Linked DNA regions of Longimicrobium sp.. The protein of the gene in region 1 interacts with the protein of each later gene in a pairwise test. Links are inferred from orthologs where the notes say so. Each region holds a gene or a part of one and is shown on either strand. Other genes may lie near its edges. The genes, in order: VIB55_RS17500 and ndk.

Evidence for each region.
Region 2: the proteins of VIB55_RS17500 (region 1) and ndk interact in binary tests that used the Escherichia coli proteins (3 or more experiments, as listed by UniProt). The link is inferred for Longimicrobium sp. from one-to-one orthologs.

What each region holds. Positions count from the first base shown.
Region 1 is NZ_DATBNB010000629.1:11,948-15,000, forward strand. What follows is about bases 282-3,023. They hold VIB55_RS17500 (uracil-DNA glycosylase), read left to right. Parts: upstream 282-1,186; coding sequence 1,187-1,861; downstream 1,862-3,023. Other genes in these bases: VIB55_RS17495 (hypothetical protein), read right to left, coding at 282-971; VIB55_RS17505 (TfoX/Sxy family protein), read left to right, coding at 1,929-2,225; VIB55_RS17510 (TonB family protein), read left to right, coding at 2,945-3,023. Outside these bases: more of VIB55_RS17495, read right to left, coding at 255-281; more of VIB55_RS17510, read left to right, coding at 3,024-3,053. UniProt on the Escherichia coli protein: Excises uracil residues from the DNA which can arise as a result of misincorporation of dUMP residues by DNA polymerase or due to deamination of cytosine.
Region 2 is NZ_DATBNB010000844.1:4,093-7,256, forward strand. The notes cover bases 74-2,926. They hold ndk (nucleoside-diphosphate kinase), read left to right. Parts: upstream 74-1,218; coding sequence 1,219-1,635; downstream 1,636-2,926. Other genes in these bases: sucD (succinate--CoA ligase subunit alpha), read left to right, coding at 74-276; VIB55_RS23815 (CBS domain-containing protein), read left to right, coding at 324-1,211; VIB55_RS23825 (Ig-like domain-containing protein), read left to right, coding at 1,812-2,926. Also shown: more of sucD, read left to right, coding at 1-73; more of VIB55_RS23825, read left to right, coding at 2,927-3,164. UniProt on the Escherichia coli protein: Major role in the synthesis of nucleoside triphosphates other than ATP. The ATP gamma phosphate is transferred to the NDP beta phosphate via a ping-pong mechanism, using a phosphorylated active-site intermediate.

The DNA.
Region 1 (3,053 bases):
ACCTCGCATCGTGTGTGGCGGATCCCTCGGTCGCTGCGGTCGCTGGAGCAGAGGCAAGTGTGGCTTGGCCGCTCCGTCGGGATGACATCAGGCGTGCGACGCGCACCACACTGGCTCCCTTCCCCCGCGCAGTTTGCGGGGGAGGGCTGGGGATGGGGGGTGCCCGCGGGCGTCCCGGAACCCAGCCGAAGCCACGATCGAAGTTCCCCCCTCTCCGCACGCAGTTTGTGCGGGGAGGGGCCGGGGGAGGGGCCTCAGCGCCAGCCGCTCTGCCGCTGGAAGTCGTCGCTCACCTGGCGCAGCAGCCTCTCGATGGCGTCCTGCGACTGCGGAAAGAACAGCGTGTCCGACAGCGAGTTGAGCGCCGAGCGCACGTCGCGGAAGCGGTCGGCCGCGCGCAGGAACAGGTCGCCCACGCCGTGGCGCAGGGCCAGGTCGCTCCCCGCCGCCATCCGGAACCCGGCCGCGCCCATCTCGTCGTAGTACGACATGGGCGGCGCGCCGCGGCGCTGCACCCGGTGCGCGATGTAGTCGGGAAACACGCCCCCCAGCCACAGGGCGAAATTGCCCAGGTGCACCCGCAGCAAAAACTCGCGCTCGCCCCGCGCCCGCTCCAGCGCGCCCAGGATGTCGGTCAGGTAGAAGAAGGGCTCGCCCTCACCCCCATCCACGCGGTGCGCCTTGCCTGCCATGGCGAACTCCAGCAGCACCGCGGCGGTGTAGTCCGCCAGCTGCCGGTCCTGGATTTCGCGCTGCATGAGCGCGTGGCGCACCATCACGTAGAACAGCAGCGGAGCCGGGACCGCGCTCACGCCCTCGCTGCGCACCAGCGCGCGCAGCACACCCGCGTCGTCCAGCAGCGCATCCAGCCCCTGCTCGCGCAGCCGTTCCTCCCCACCCGGACCGACCAGCGAGGTGAGCAATTCCGCCTCGCGCCTGCCGAACGATGCTCGTACGTTGGGCCTGATCATCCATGCCTCCAGCGAAACGTGTTGTCTTCGCCGTACTGCCCGGCGGCCCCACAAGTTCCACGCGGGCCGCCCCGGCGCCGGGGATATCTCCCAAATTGCATGCGGAGTGCCTGAACGTCCAGAATCGCGATGAACCCAGCTCCGGCCTCACGATTGCATCCTGCCGACGGAGTGCACGCCGTTCACTTCCGCGCCTCAATCCCGAGATCCGGCCGATGAATCCGACGCTTCCGCCGTCGTGGCAGTCCCCCTTGGCAGCCGAGCTGGAAAAGCCCTACTTCCAGAAGCTGCGCGCGTTCGTGGATGAGGAGCGAAGCCGCGCGACCGTCTTCCCGCCGGAAGGCAAGGAGTTCACCGCGCTGGAGCTGACGCCGTACGACGCGGTGAAGGTGCTGATCCTGGGACAGGACCCGTACCACGGAGCCGGCCAGGCGCACGGGCTGGCGTTCTCGGTCCTTCCCGGTGTGCGCCCTCCCCCGTCGCTGGCCAACATCTTCAAGGAACTGAAGGCCGAGATGGGGTGCCCCGCGCCCCGCAACGGCTATCTGGTACCCTGGGCCGAGCAGGGCGTGCTCCTGCTGAACGCCGTGCTGACGGTGCGCGAGGGCGAGCCCAACTCGCACAAGGGCAAGGGCTGGGAAACGTTCACGGATGCGGTCATCCGCGCGGTGGCGGCTCGTGAAGATCCCGTCGTGTTCGTGCTGTGGGGCGGGTACGCAGCCAAGAAGGAGTCGCTGATCGGCGCGCCGCACTACGTCCACAAGTCCGCGCACCCATCGCCGCTTTCCGCCAAGCGGGGCTTTTTCGGAAGCACGCCGTTCACCATCATCAACCGCGAGCTGCAGCGCGCCGGAAAGACGCCGGTGGACTGGTGCATCTCCGACAGCTGATCATCGTCCCGAATCACACCCGATCGACGAAATGCCGGCACGACGCGCGATGTCGGAAGTTGGGCGCATGCGCAATCTGGGACCCTACTGCGAGCGGGTGCTGAACGCCATCGGCGTGCACACCGCGGCCGAGTTGCGCGAGTTGGGAGCGGTGAACGCGTACCGCCTGCTGGCGCTACGCGGCCACCGGCCCAGCCTGAACCTGGTGTGGGCCATCGAAGCCGCACTGACGGACGTGCACTGGATGGATCTTCCGCCGGAGACGAAGGCGCGGCTGAAGGCGGAACTCGAGGCGCCGTGGGATGCGTGGGCGCTGCTCGCGGGCGATCAGGAGGAGGGGGAAGAGGACGGCGGGAGCGGGTGAGGCCAGGCCTTGGCGCATACCGCGGCGCCCCCCATCCCCAGCCCTTCCCCCGCAAACTGCGCGGGGGAAGGGAGCCAGCCCGGTGCGCGTCCCCAGCGGCCGCGGCGTGGGCTGGCACCCCGGCGGGCTGAGTGTGGGTCGATGGCTCCGGCGCACTCCCCGGCTGCCCTCACCCCCGGCCCCTCTCCCGCAAGCGGGAGAGGGGAGAATTCGATTGCGCTTCGGCAGGTGCACGGCGTTCTGTCATCCCGACGGAGCGGCCACGCCCCACCCGCCCATGCACCATCGATCGCAGCGACTGAGGGATCCGCCATCCAGTCCGCGAGCCGCCTCATCCCCGCGGGAATCACCGCGGCTGGGCTGTGTTCTTCGGGGCTGGCGAAGGAACGCCGAAGGCTTGGTCGCGAGCAGTCGTGGAGGCAATCGGAGCACTGTGTGGCGGATCCCTCAGTCGCTGCGGTCTGCGGTGTAGGGGCAGGTTCGCCGGGGCCGCTCCATCGGGATGACAGATGCGCTTCGGCAGGTGTGGAGTGCGAGCCTCGCGTGCGTACGTTGGTCAGAATGGCGAACGATCGTTCGTTGCGTATGTGGAAGGGCACGGAGCGGGGATGGAACTCCCGCCCGGCGGCGACGTACGACGGCATAGGCGCCGACACATCGCCCCGCCCCCCGCAACCATCGGCCGAGAGGCCCACCGCTCCACGCGCAGGAGGTGCCGCATGTTCCAGATCCTGGTTCGGGAAAAGAAGCGCCGGGCGATCAGCCCCCTGTTCCTGGCCGTCTCGGCCGCCGCCCACGTCGCCATCTTCGGCGGGGTGATGTACGCAG
Region 2 (3,164 bases), on another replicon or contig:
GACCCGGAGACGACGGCCATCGTGATGCTGGGCGAGATCGGCGGAACGGACGAGCAGGATGCCGCCGCCTACATCAAGCAGCACGTGACGAAGCCGGTGGTGGGCTTCATCGCGGGCCAGACGGCGCCCCCGGGGCGGCGGATGGGCCACGCGGGCGCCATCATCTCCGGCAGCGCGGGTACGGCCGAGGAGAAGCTTCAGGCCTTCCGCGACAACGGGATCGCCGTCGCCCAGCGACCGCTGGACGTGGTGGGGCTCATCCAGGAGGTTCTCTGAGCGAGGCCCCCTCGCGGGCGGGGCGCGAAGTTCGGCTGACGGAGATCCTGCGTCCCGAGCACGTCGTCGCCCCGCTCTCGGCGGCCACGATTCCCGAGGCCGTCACGCAGCTGGCGCGCACGCTGGTCGCCTCGGGCGCGGTGCCCGACCGCGAGAAGCTGCGCAAGCTGCTCACCGCAACTCGCGTCCGCGACCTGATCCACGTGGGCGACCGCGTGGTGATGCCCCACCTGCGCACCGACGCGGTGGAAGAGCTGGTGGTGGCCATCGGCATTGCGCCGCGGCCGCTGCCCGAGGCGCCGGGCGACGCGGGCGCCGTGGCGCAGGTGGTGGTGCTCGTGCTGGCACCCCTTTCCGCCGCGGGATTGTACCTGCAGACGGTGGCGGCGCTGGCGCGCGTGCTTCGGCACGACGACGTGGTCGACCGCCTGGTGGCGTCGGCGAGCGCGGGCGACGTGCTGGCCATCCCCTCCGTCCGCGAGATCACCATCCAGCCGCGGCTGCTGGTGCGGGACGTGATGACGCAGCGCGTCTTTCGCACCACGCCGGACTCGCCGGTGCAGGAGGTGCTGGAGATGATCGCCGAGCACAAGCTGCGCGCGGTGCCCGTCGTCGGCGAGAACCGCGAGGTGCTGGGGATGGTGAGCGACCGCGACCTGCTGCGGCACTTTCTCCCCGGCGTGCAGCGCCCGGCGGACGCCAACGCGCTGGTGTGGCAGGAAACGCGGGTGCGCGAGGTGATGTCGCGCTCCGTGATCTGCGTTTCGGAGGACCAGGCGCTGGCCGAAGTGACCGGCATGCTGGTGAGCAAGGACATCGAGCGCCTGCCGGTGGTGCACGATGGGCAGCTGACCGGCTTTTTGACCCGCGGCGACATCCTGCGCAAGGTGTTCGGGTTCGCCGCGGCTCCCGTAGACCCTGACCACGAAGGATAGATCTCTCATGGCACGCACCTTCGCCATCATCAAGCCCGACGCCGTGCAGAACGGCCATGCCGGCAACATCATCGCCCACGTCCAGAAGGCGGGCTTCCGCATTTTGGGGATGAAGCTCACGCAGATCAGCCTTCCGCAGGCCCGGAAGTTCTACGAGGTGCACGCGGAGCGCGGGTTCTACGGCGAGCTGGTGGAGTTCATGTCCAGCGGCCCGTCGGTGGTCCTCGCGCTGGAGGCCGACAACGCGGTGGCCCTGTGGCGCGAGACCATCGGCACCACCGACCCGGCTGAGGCCGCCGAGGGCACCATCCGCAAGCTGTACGCGGAGAACAAGGGCCGCAACGCGGTGCACGGCTCCGACAGCGACGAGAACGCCGCCCTCGAGATCGCCTTCTTCTTCAGCGGCACCGAGCTGGTGGGCTGAGGTTCGCCGGGACGACCAGTCCCGCGGCGGCGATGTAGTTTCGAATGACGGGGGCGCTCTCCAGCGGAGGGCGTCCCCGTTCGCCTTGCTGACACCGAGACCGTTGCCCGGGCGCCGGATTTCCGCTTATCCTGTCCCTTTCGCGTGTACCTGCCCCCCGCCGTGGAGACCCTTCCATGCTCCTGAAGATGTTCGTGCTGGCCGCCGCGTTCCAGCAGCCGCCGGCGCCGCCGCCCTCCCCCGTCGCGCAGATCCGCGTGACCCCCGCCGCCCCGGTGATCGCCGCGTACGACTCGCTGCAGCTCCGGGCCGAGGCGCTGGACGCGCAGGGCCGGCCGGTGCCCGGCGCGCGCATCGTCTTTCGCCCCGCCGGGGGCCGGTTCGAGGGGAGGGTGGACAGCACCGGGATGGTGCGCTCGGGGAGCACCGGGACGCTGCCGATTTCGGTGGTGGCGCTGGTGCAGGGGAGCCGCCCCGCGCTGCACCGGGTGGAGGTGCGCATGGTCCCCGGCGCCGCGGCGCGCGTGGAGGTGAGCCCGGGTACCGCGCGGCTGGTGGTGGGGCAGCGCCTGCGCCTGTCGGCCACCTCCTTCTCCGCGGCGGGCCATTCCCGCGAGGACGCGTTCAACTGGGCCAGCTCCCGGTCCTCCGTGGCGCGGGTGAACGAGGCCGGCGTCGTGGAGGCCGTGGCGCCCGGCCGCGCACGCGTTTCCGCGGCCGTGGGCGGGGCATCCGGCGCGGTGGAGGTGGAGGTGGTGGCGGACAACGTGGCGCGGCTGGAGATGACCCCCGCCACGCACGCCGCACGCACCGGCGACGTGGTGCGCTTCCGGGTGACGCCGCGCGACGCGCAGGGGCGGGAGATCCCCGGGCTGACCCCCACGTTCAGCGTTTCGCCGGGCGAGGGGGTGATCGGCGCGGACGGGGCGTTCGTGGGATACGAGGCCCGCGCCTACACGGTGACGGCGCTGCTGGGCCGGCACTCGGCGGACGCGACGGTCACGCTGCGGCACCGCGACGTGCGCCGGCCGGCCACCATCGTGGGGCGCCTGCCGCGCACCCGCTTCAGCACCGAGGAGGTGTGGCTGCACCCCAACGGCCGCAACGCCTACCTGGGCTCCGGCGCGGGGGGAGACGTGCTCTACGTGCTGGACGTCAGCGATCCGGCCAACCCCGTGGTCACCGACTCGATGGTGTCGAACACCCGCCGCGTGAACGACGTGATGACCACGCCGGACGGGCGCTACCTGGTCCACACGCGGGAGGGCTCGTCGGACCGCCGCGACGGGATCGTGATCGCGTCGCTGGAGGACCCGGCCCACCCGCGGGTGATCTCGGAGTTCAAGGAAGGGGTCAGCGCGGGGGTGCACTCCGCCTTCATCTACCAGGACCCGCGCCACGGAACGTACGTCTACCTCACCAACAACGGCACGGGCGCGCTGCACGTGCTGAACCTGGACGACCCGGCGAACCCGCGCGAGGTGGCGCGCTGGAGCACGCCGCGTCCGGACGCCGGGCGCAGCCTGCAC